One region of the Oceanobacillus sp. FSL W7-1309 genome, then DNA from elsewhere that is predicted to be linked to it. Evidence: riboswitches for the same ligand, from Rfam matches in the RefSeq annotation. Region 1 holds a riboswitch; the other holds the start of a gene.
What was found. Region 1 has a riboswitch for S-adenosylmethionine ahead of NST46_RS00585 (O-acetylhomoserine aminocarboxypropyltransferase/cysteine synthase family protein). Riboswitches for the same ligand answer to the same signal wherever they lie in the genome.

Region 2: another riboswitch for S-adenosylmethionine. It lies ahead of NST46_RS04830 (iron-containing alcohol dehydrogenase family protein); the one in region 1 lies ahead of NST46_RS00585 (O-acetylhomoserine aminocarboxypropyltransferase/cysteine synthase family protein).

What each region holds. Positions count from the first base shown of each region.
Region 1 covers NZ_JBBOBX010000001.1:122,624-127,534, forward strand. The annotation lists gene NST46_RS00570 (LLM class flavin-dependent oxidoreductase) at 1-694, opposite strand, end outside; gene NST46_RS00575 (ATP-binding cassette domain-containing protein) at 783-1,559, opposite strand; gene NST46_RS00580 (hypothetical protein) at 1,589-1,951, opposite strand; gene NST46_RS00585 (O-acetylhomoserine aminocarboxypropyltransferase/cysteine synthase family protein) at 1,984-3,294, opposite strand; SAM riboswitch class I at 3,652-3,759, opposite strand; gene NST46_RS00590 (ATP-grasp domain-containing protein) at 3,775-4,743, opposite strand; gene NST46_RS00595 (LLM class flavin-dependent oxidoreductase) at 4,762-4,911, opposite strand, start outside.
Region 2 covers NZ_JBBOBX010000001.1:1,067,717-1,072,627, forward strand. The annotation lists gene dmpG (4-hydroxy-2-oxovalerate aldolase) at 1-962, opposite strand, end outside; gene NST46_RS04815 (acetaldehyde dehydrogenase (acetylating)) at 962-1,864, opposite strand; gene NST46_RS04820 (GntR family transcriptional regulator) at 1,861-2,529, opposite strand; gene NST46_RS04825 (N-acetylmuramoyl-L-alanine amidase) at 2,862-3,659, shown strand; SAM riboswitch class I at 3,750-3,869, shown strand; gene NST46_RS04830 (iron-containing alcohol dehydrogenase family protein) at 3,955-4,911, shown strand, end outside.

The DNA of each region.
Region 1 (4,911 bases):
AAGCTGCTGTCCGTTTCTTCATTTCGTTAATTCGTTCTTTCGTATTTTCCAGTGTTTCCCCCCATAACATATAAACATCAGACTCCGCTGCTGCTACGTCCTTACCAACATCTGATGCGCCACCAAAATATATTTTTGGTATAGCTTCAGGCTTTGGAAATAATGTTGATCCTTGAAGTTTATAAAATTCACCTTCATGATTAACGGTTTCTTCTGTAAATAGTCGTTTCAATACTTGAATATACTCCCGAGTTCTCCGGTATCTTGTTCCATGATCCAAAAAATCACCATCAGCAGCTAAATCCACTGGAGAACCTCCTGTTACCACATTAACGAGCGCTCTTCCTCTTGACCAATAATCTACTGTAGCAAACTGTTTAGCAAATATAGTTGGTTGAATCGAACCCGGGCGAATCGCAAAAAGAAATTTTAAGCGATCTGTCTGACCGATCAAATTAGCTGCAACAACTAGGGAATCCAGGCACCCTCCACCTGTTGGCAATAACAATGTTGAGAATCCTCCTTTTTCTGCTGCTTGTGCAATATCCCTAATATATTCAAATGTAGGCAGTCTTTCCGAACTTTCATCTGTCCCTGTCCAAGGGTTCACTTTTCTGCGTGAAGCATTATTGCTGGATGCGCCAACAAACTCTCCATCGCCTGATGTTGGTGCCATTGTAATAAATTCAACCATGTTAAAACCTCCACAATGTTATATATTTAACTTCTTTTTTCAAAGCCGTTGATATAAGAATAAAACTGCAATCAATCACATAGTAAAGTTATTCATTTCCAACTTTTCTCATCCTGTGTTCCTGTATATCAAGCTTTTGTTTTCCAAGTACACTCGATAAAAGTTCTTCTTCTAACTTTGCAAATTTTGGATTTGATCGAGTTCTTGGTCTTGGGAGATCTATTCGCAAATCCAGTTTCACCGAACCGTTTTCAATTAAAATAACACGGTCCGCAAGCTTAATTGCCTCACTCATATCATGAGTAACCAGAATCGTTGTAAATTTCTGTTTCAACCAAAGTTCCTCAATAAGTAACTGCATTTCTAACCTAGTCAACGCATCAAGCGCTCCCAATGGTTCATCAAGAAGCATCAATTTTGGTTTTGATGCCAATGCTCTAGCTAAAGCAATCCGTTGCTTTTGTCCTCCTGATAAAACGGCTGGCCACTCTTTTGCCCTCTCTTCTAAGCCGACTTGTTGTAAAGCCCACTTCGCTTGTTCCATCCATTCTTTCTTTAAACCTAATCCAACTCCAACATTCTCCAGAACTGTTAACCAAGGCAATAACCGAGCATCTTGAAACATAATTCGTGCCTGTTTATTTAAACCATCTAATAGGATATCATCCTGCTTAACCTCTCCGGTGGTTGCTTTCTCAAGGCCAGCAATATGTCTAAGCAAGGTACTTTTTCCGCATCCACTCTTTCCAACAATTGCAATAAATTCACCAGGATTGATACGTAGATCAACTTCACGCAATACTTCTAAATGTCCAAAGGATTTTTCGAGTTGGTTGATTTCCAATTCGACACCTAAATTTGTCATTCTAGAGAGAGCCTCCTTCTCATTCATTTTTAAAAACTAGGAGCAATTTCATTTTCTGGCAACTCTGATTGATGCAAAAGTAAATTGGACTTAATTCTATCTTCAAATTGGTCAAATGAGATTGAATTGCTTAACTGAAAAAACTGAATACCATCATTTCTAGCTTTTTCATATGACAGTTCACAGAATGTCTGTGGTGGGGCAACGAATGCCTCCACACCTTGCTTTTCAGCAAATTTTAATGCTGCACCCCTTCTTCCTTCTTTTAAATGTACAGCTGGATTTTCATAGTCTGCAACCTGTTTAGTTTTTGAATTATAAATCCGTAAAACCTTTCCTTCAACAATTGGTACGATAAACTTCCTTTCATCCAGTACTGCAGCAATAATCATACTTTTCTCTCCTCACTTCTTTGTATTTTTCTTTATTCTACAAAACTAGCTCCCAGGCTTTTCCGTAAAGCGGAATTAATATCAGCTTTTATATCCTCAGCATCTTCTAATCCGACCGATATTCGAATTAATTCTGGTGTAACACCGGTAATTCGCTGCTCTTCTGGTGATAATCTAGAGTGGGTCGTACTTGCCGGATGGATAACAAGTGTTTTTGAATCACCTACATTAGCGACATGTGATAAAAGCTTTACCGATTGGATAAACGTTTTTGCCGCTTCAAGTCCTCCTTTTATGCCAAATGTAAAGATTGCTCCTGCTCCACGAGGTAAATAAGTTTCCGCAAGCTCAAATTGACCATCTCCTTTTAAACTAGGGTAGTTTACCCATGTTACAAGTTCATGCTCATTTAAATACGCAGCAATCTGTTTCGTATTTTCGACATGCTGTTTCATTCGAAGCGACAGTGATTCAAGCCCTTGAATAAATAACCAACCATTAAAAGGAGATAAGGCTGTTCCAAGATCATGCCCTAACTCAAATCTAGCTTTTGAAATAAAAGCACTTTCACTAGTCAGTTCCACATATGATTGGTTATTTAGTGAATCTTTGGGTGTTGTAAATTCTGGAAAGTTACCATTTGCCCAGTTAAACTTTCCTGCATCGATAATGATTCCGCCAATCGATGTTCCATGCCCACCAATAAATTTCGTTGTCGAATGAATAACAATATCTGCTCCAAATGCGATCGGGCATTGGAGATACGGTGTCGTGAAAGTAGAATCTGCAACTAAAGGTATACCGTGTTCATCAGCTATTTGGCCTAATTTTTCGATATCAGCTATTTGCAGCCCAGGATTCCCAATTGTCTCCGTAAAAATTGCCTTTGTATTTGCATTAATCGCATTGGTTATTTCTGAGAAATTTGTTCCATCAACGAAACGAACCGTTACACCAAAACGTTTAAACGTTTCAGAGAAAAGATTGTACGTTCCACCGTATAATGCATTTGTTGTCACAATCTCATCTCCTACTTTTGCAAGTGTTAATAAAGCGATTGTGATGGCTGATTGTCCAGAAGAAACTGCAAATGCATCCACACCACCCTCTAACCCTGCTAGGCGTTTTTCAAGGACCCGGTTAGTTGGGTTCGCATTACGTGAATAAATATATCCTTCCTCCTGCATTTGAAATAGGGATGCAGCATGATCTGTGCTTTCAAACCCATAGGATGTTGTTTGATAGATAGGTACAGCCCTAGAATGTGTTACCGCATCAAGTTCTTGTCCCCCGTGCTGTGCAATAGTATTAAAATTTAAAATACCATCATGTTCATTCGTCATTTTTTATATCTCCTTTTCATTATTTAATGGCAGCAAAACTAATTTAATTAAACAGATAGGTTAACTTGGTTTAACAGATAAAAAAACATCGCTTTTAAAAAATGTTTTTCAATAACAAAGAGGCTGAAAGTGTTTTTATCAGTAAACATTCAAACATGATTGACAAAAATATCCGATTCGGAAATATACTTAGAGCATCAAGCGACAGATGGTGAGCACCCTTGTGATATGTACCCCAATGTCTCACCCATGCCCCTTCCGTCTACGTATATTTTCTGCGCTAAGTTTGTCTATCGTTCTTCATTTATTTAAATACTTTAGATATCTCGCAGCCTCTTTGAATTATCACATACACCCTCCTTATTTTCAGTGGAATTAAGAATTGGCACCTTGCTACTCAACTTATGACATAATTGCTGCCGCAGGATCATTAGACCAGATTCTTCCCCAGACTCTAGATAAGGATTTTTTATGGGTCAACTAATTTGCACTGGGGGAACTCCCTACATGTTCTCTCAATTTCTCCAGTTCACTCCCTAAAAACCTCGCTACTTCCAGCATACCGTATTTTCCGCTTTTTGCTTCTGCTTCGCTATTGTAGTTCGTATTTGTGTTAATATCGTACGTGTAAATATTCCCATCCTTATCCTCAATAAATTCGATTCCTGCAATACGAATATTATTCGCCGCTAGGACACGCTCATATTTTTCTAATACTGGATGATTAAATCCCTCACGAATTTGAAACTTAGCTGGCTGGGCACTTTCTTCACCCACCGGGCAAAAAAGATCATCGATTGTGCAACCATCTGCCGGACATAATTCAAATCCCTCTGATGTATCCACACGCACAGCATAAAGGAACTTTCCATTAACAAACTCACATCGCGTAATATAGGATTCCGGAGATTCAATATACTCTTGAAGTAACGTAACGCCATCAACCGGCTCTTCAAACGACTCCCCTTCCACATAATTTTGCAGTGCGTTTATGGAAGTAAATAATTGAACGCCCAAGCCTTTACCTGCACGATTATGCTTCGTTATAAACTTCTTCCCTTTAAAAGCTTCTGCTGCTTGTAAAATATTTTCTTTCCCTACAGCTGCAATTGTCTTTGGTGTCTTAACACCATACTTTTCAAGCTCAAGATATTGCAGAACCTTGCTTACTTCAAGCTGCAGTGCACGACTGCCGTTTATTACAGTTCTTCCATGATGCTCTAACCACGCGAGTACAGCATTCGTTAATTCTGGTGCAAACCGATTTCCACGGGTATGTGACGAGGCACTCATCCGATTGTAAAAAACCCCTTCTGGAGGTGCTGCACTAAGATCAACCGTACCATTATCAAGCAACCAATCTTCATAAGGTAAATTAAGCTCTTTTAATCGATTAATTAAATGCTCTGTCCACTCATTATTTTCATGGATAACGTATATTTTACTCATTTATAATTCTCCCCTAACTTAGATATGCGTTAATGAATTACGTAATTCTTCAACCTTAGGCATTACTTGCTTTGCAAAGCGTTCCAATTCTTCAAGCTGTGGAGAGCATTGTAATAATAGTTGATCTACTCCGGCTGCTTCATAAGCTAAAATTCGCTTTGCAATTTG
Region 2 (4,911 bases), 950 kb from region 1:
TCCTGTCCACCAACTGCTTCCATTTCAGCAAGTTTGGTTAAAATATCACGCGCATCTACGCCATACTCTTTTCCAGCTCTTTCTGCAAATAAGAGAAAGCTAGAATAGACACCTGTATACCCAAGGGTTAAGCTTAATCGATCAATTTGAACTGGTCTCTTCATCATGGGTTTCATTACATTTTCAGCTGCATCCATTGCCTTATATAAATCTACATGGTGCGGAATATCTAACTTATTCATAACGGCTACAAGCTGCTCTAGAGAAGCATTACCGGCTCCAGCCCCCATTCCTGCTAAACTAGCATCAATGCGGTCTGCACCTTCCTCTATCGCAACAATAGAATTGGCTACGCCCAAAGAAAGATTGTTATGTGCATGAAATCCAACTTGTGTATTAAGGTTTTCTTTGAACAAGGCCACCCTTCTTCTCGTATCATCCATTGTTAAAGCCCCAGCAGAATCCACAACGTAAACGGTGCTTGCCCCATAGGACTCCATCTTTTTAGCTTCTTCTAATAACAATTCTGGAGCTGCACGATGAGACATCATCAAAAAACCTACCGTATCCATTCCTAAATCAATTCCTGCTTTTATATGCTGCTCAGAAACATCAGCTTCGGTACAATGTGTAGCAACGCGGACAACGGATGCCCCCCATTCACGTGCATGCTTTAAATGTTCAATAGTCCCTATGCCAGGAATAAGCAAAACACCAACTTTTGCATTTTTAGCGTACTTTACTGCTGTTGTAATAATGTCTTTTTCCGTTTCTTTCGAGAAGCCATACTGGATCGAACTTCCCCCGAGCCCATCACCATGTGTTGCCTCAATAATATCCACACCAGAATCATCTATTAATTTTGTTAACTCAGCAATTTGTTCTACCGAATATTGATGCGAAATCGCATGCATACCATCACGTAATGTAACATCATTGAATCGAATTGTTTTTTTGCTCATCACTGTGCCACTCCTTTCGAAACCATTGCAGCTGCAATGACCTCAGCCGTTTTAACAGCTGCGGAAGTAATAATATCTAAATTACCAGCGTATTTCGGAAGGTAGTCACCATTTCCCTCTACCTCAACAGAAACAGTTACAATATTATCCTTAATTACCGGATCTGCTTTAAAACGATATCCTTCCACATAGCTTTGCACGACTTTCAACATGTCATCTAATTTTTGTAAAATATTTTGATGTATCTCATCAGAGTATTCCGATATTTTTACGTGAATTGTATTCCGCATTAGAATTGGTGGTTCTGCAGGGTTCAAAATAATAAGTGCTTTCCCTTCTTTGGCACCACCAACTTCCTGTAGAGCCTTTGCAGTTGTTACTGTAAATTCATCAATATTTTGACGTGTTCCTGGTCCAGCACTTTTGCTAGAGATGGAAGCAACAATTTCTGCATACTCCACGTCGACCACGTCTGAAATTGCTTTGACCATTGGTACAGTTGCTTGTCCCCCACACGTAACCATATTAACGTTATCTAACGCTTCCACACTTTGCTCATCCAAGCTTACAGCAGGTACAATAAACGGTCCCACAGCAGCGGGGGTTAGATCAATTGCCTTTTTCCCTAATTTCTTTAATATCGGTGCATTATGTGTATGGGCCTTAGCAGAGGTTGCCTCAAATACAATATCTGCTAAGTCTGCTTGCTCCACAAAGCCATCAATCCCATTATAAATCGGAACAAGTCCATGCTCTTTCGCAAGTGCTAACCCTTTTGAATTCGGGTCAATTCCAATCATTGTTGTAGGTTCAAGCTTGTCACTGCGTAATAATTTATACATAAGATCTGTTCCTATATTTCCTGAGCCAATAATTGCACATTTGAGTTTTTGTTGAGTCATCCTATCTTTCCTCCTAAATTCAATTCCATAACTGCTTGACAATAATGATCCGAAGCGCTCTTCAAATGCCGGGCTAACAGTTCTTGAGCTTTCTCTACTTCCCCTATGGTTAGCGCATCAACCACGACAAGATGCTCTTCAATAATTTCCTGCTGTCTTGACTCAAGAATTGTAGACGTAACCTCGATTAACGTTTGTATCATGCCATTTAAGGAATGCCATAATTGAATAAGTGACTGATTACTTGTCATACCTACTAGTAACGCATGAAACTCCATGTCTGCATCAACATTCCTAATTTGACTATCGAAAGAATCCTGCATTTGCTGGATGTAGAGATAAAGTAGATGTTTATCTTTTTCTAGAGCTTCTGGAGATATTTGTGTTAGGGCATGCTTTTCTAATAAAATACGACTATCATATAAATTCCTAATATCCTCAATATCAAACTTCCCTACTACTGTCCTACCATTTGAAAGTCTCTTAACCAACCGCTCAGCTTCTAATTTTGAAAGAGCTTCACGTATAGGTCCCCTGCTCACATTTAATTCGCTTGATAATTGGGATTCCTTTAAGTGTTCACCTTCCTTATATCGATTTAACATAATTTCTTTACGCAAATAAGCAAGTACTTGTTCACTTACATGCATTTTCCCTATATTCATTACTACATGCAGGCCTCCTAACAAATAAATAAATTGAATATTCTGTAATGTAGACAGTTTACAATTATTAATTCATATTGTATTCGCTTACTTTTATTATGTCAATAATTATTTGAATATATTTTTTATTCTGCTCATTAGTTTATCCAATAAATTAAATCAAATATTACCTCCCCAAATCTACATTCACATCGATTGTAGTTTTGAAAAGAAGTACCATAAGCAAACGAGAAAAAGACGGAGGTGACAAAAATGGATTTTAACTAAGACAGTGTTGTTTGTCCAATTCGATTTTTCTTATCAACCATACGTTATATTAGGAGGAGATTTTAATGAAACTTTATTTAGACCCAGGTCATGGCGGAACAGATTCCGGTGCTACTGGAAATGGAATACAAGAAAAAGATGTTGTTCTTGATATCGCGTTGCGAATACGCGATCTGCTAATTGGAAACTACAGTAATGTTAGTGTTCAAATGAGTCGTACTGGAAACACAACAAAAAGTCTCGCCCAACGAACAAATGAAGCAAATGCATGGGGTGCTGATTATTTTCTATCTATTCATTGTAATGCATTTAACGGCTCTGCTGATGGCTATGAGGATTTCATTCATAGCAGCCTTTCAGATAGTTCACAGACTGCTAGATATCGAGACATTCTACATGCAGAAATAATTAAAGTTAACGGATTACGAAATCGTGGTAAAAAGAAAGCTAATTTCCATGTATTACGTGAGTCGTCCATGCCAGCAATGCTAACGGAAAATGGTTTTATCGACCATAGTGGAAATGCAGCTTTAATGAAACAGAACGCATGGAAGCAGCGAGTAGCAGAAGGGCATGTCAACGGACTAGCGAGAGCATTTAACCTGCAAGAAAAAAACGGAGGTCCTGGTACCGGCCAACTGTATAAGGTTATTGCTGGTTCCTTTAAATCAAAAGCAAATGCAGATGATCGTGTATCTTTCCTAAATTCTAAAGGCATTCAAGCTTTTGTAGAACAGGTTACGATTTCAGGTGAAACTTGGTATCGCGTTCAGGCTGGTGCATTTACAAACAGGACAAATGCAGAGAATCATTTACAGGTTGTCCGTAACACTGGAATCGATGCATTTATTATCATCCAGTAAATATATAACAGATTTAGTATGAATAAATGAAATCAATTGACTTTTCAACCAATAGATTATAAGATATATGAAATAACAAATTCATAAACACTCTTATGAAGAGCGGCGGAGGGACTGGCCCGATGAAGCCCGGCAACCATTCCAGTTAAATTCAACTGAGAATAGGTGCTAATTCCTGCAAAATACAATATGTATTTTGGAAAATAAGAGGATGGTTACTTGTCAAGTATATCCATGCCTCTCTTTTTTAGAGAGGCATTTTTATTTTCCCGAAATACGATAAGGAGACGCTCAGATGACAACAGCAATTGTGAAAGGCGCACCAGGACATTATCGAATCGGAGAAGGCATTTTAAAAGAGTTACGTGTACTTCTTTCAGAGTTAGGCGTGAAGAAAATACATATTCTTAGCGGCAGGAAGGCATGGAATGCTGCCTCTCCTTATATACCAGAGGAGCTTGATCGTTCAAACATCACGTTTGTGGAAGGACATTGTACGCTTGAGGCTGTCGAACAATTCGCAACTTCATTTCAACATGATGGGGTTGATGCAGTAATCGGTATTGGCGGGGGGACAGCACTCGATCTCACTAAAGCCTCAGCTGTAAAAGCCGGGATTAAATCCGTACTTATCCCAACAATCGCAGCTACCTGTGCAGCTTGGACACCATTAAGTGTATTTTATCAAGCTGATGGTACCCATTCACACTATACCGAGTTCCCAGTAGCAAATACACTCGTGCTGATTGAGCCAGCTATTATTGCTGGTGCGCCACCTGAATACTTGAAGGCCGGTATTGGTGACACACTCGCTAAATATTATGAAGCAGATGCTTTAGTTCGATCCTTTTACAAGGATAAGGATTTACCTGTTTGGCTTCAGATTTCTCAATTCTCCGCAGCTTTGTGCAGAGATATCTTACTAAAGGATGGAAAAGAAGCACTAGAATCGGTATCCAATAAAAAGGTATCGGATGCACTCATACGCGTTATTGAAACAATTATTATGACTGGTGGCATGGTCGGCGGATTCGGGGAAAAGGCCGGAAGAATTGCTGGTGCACATTCCGTCCATAATGGATTAACAGAGGCTAAAAGCATCAAGCAATTTTTACATGGAGAAATCGTGTCCTATGGTATCTTAGTTCAATTGGCTCTAGAAGAAAAGGATGAAGAGCTAAAAAGACTATTAGCAGTATATGATGATTGGGGGCTTCCAGCATCATTAAATCATTTATCCATTGACGCTCGA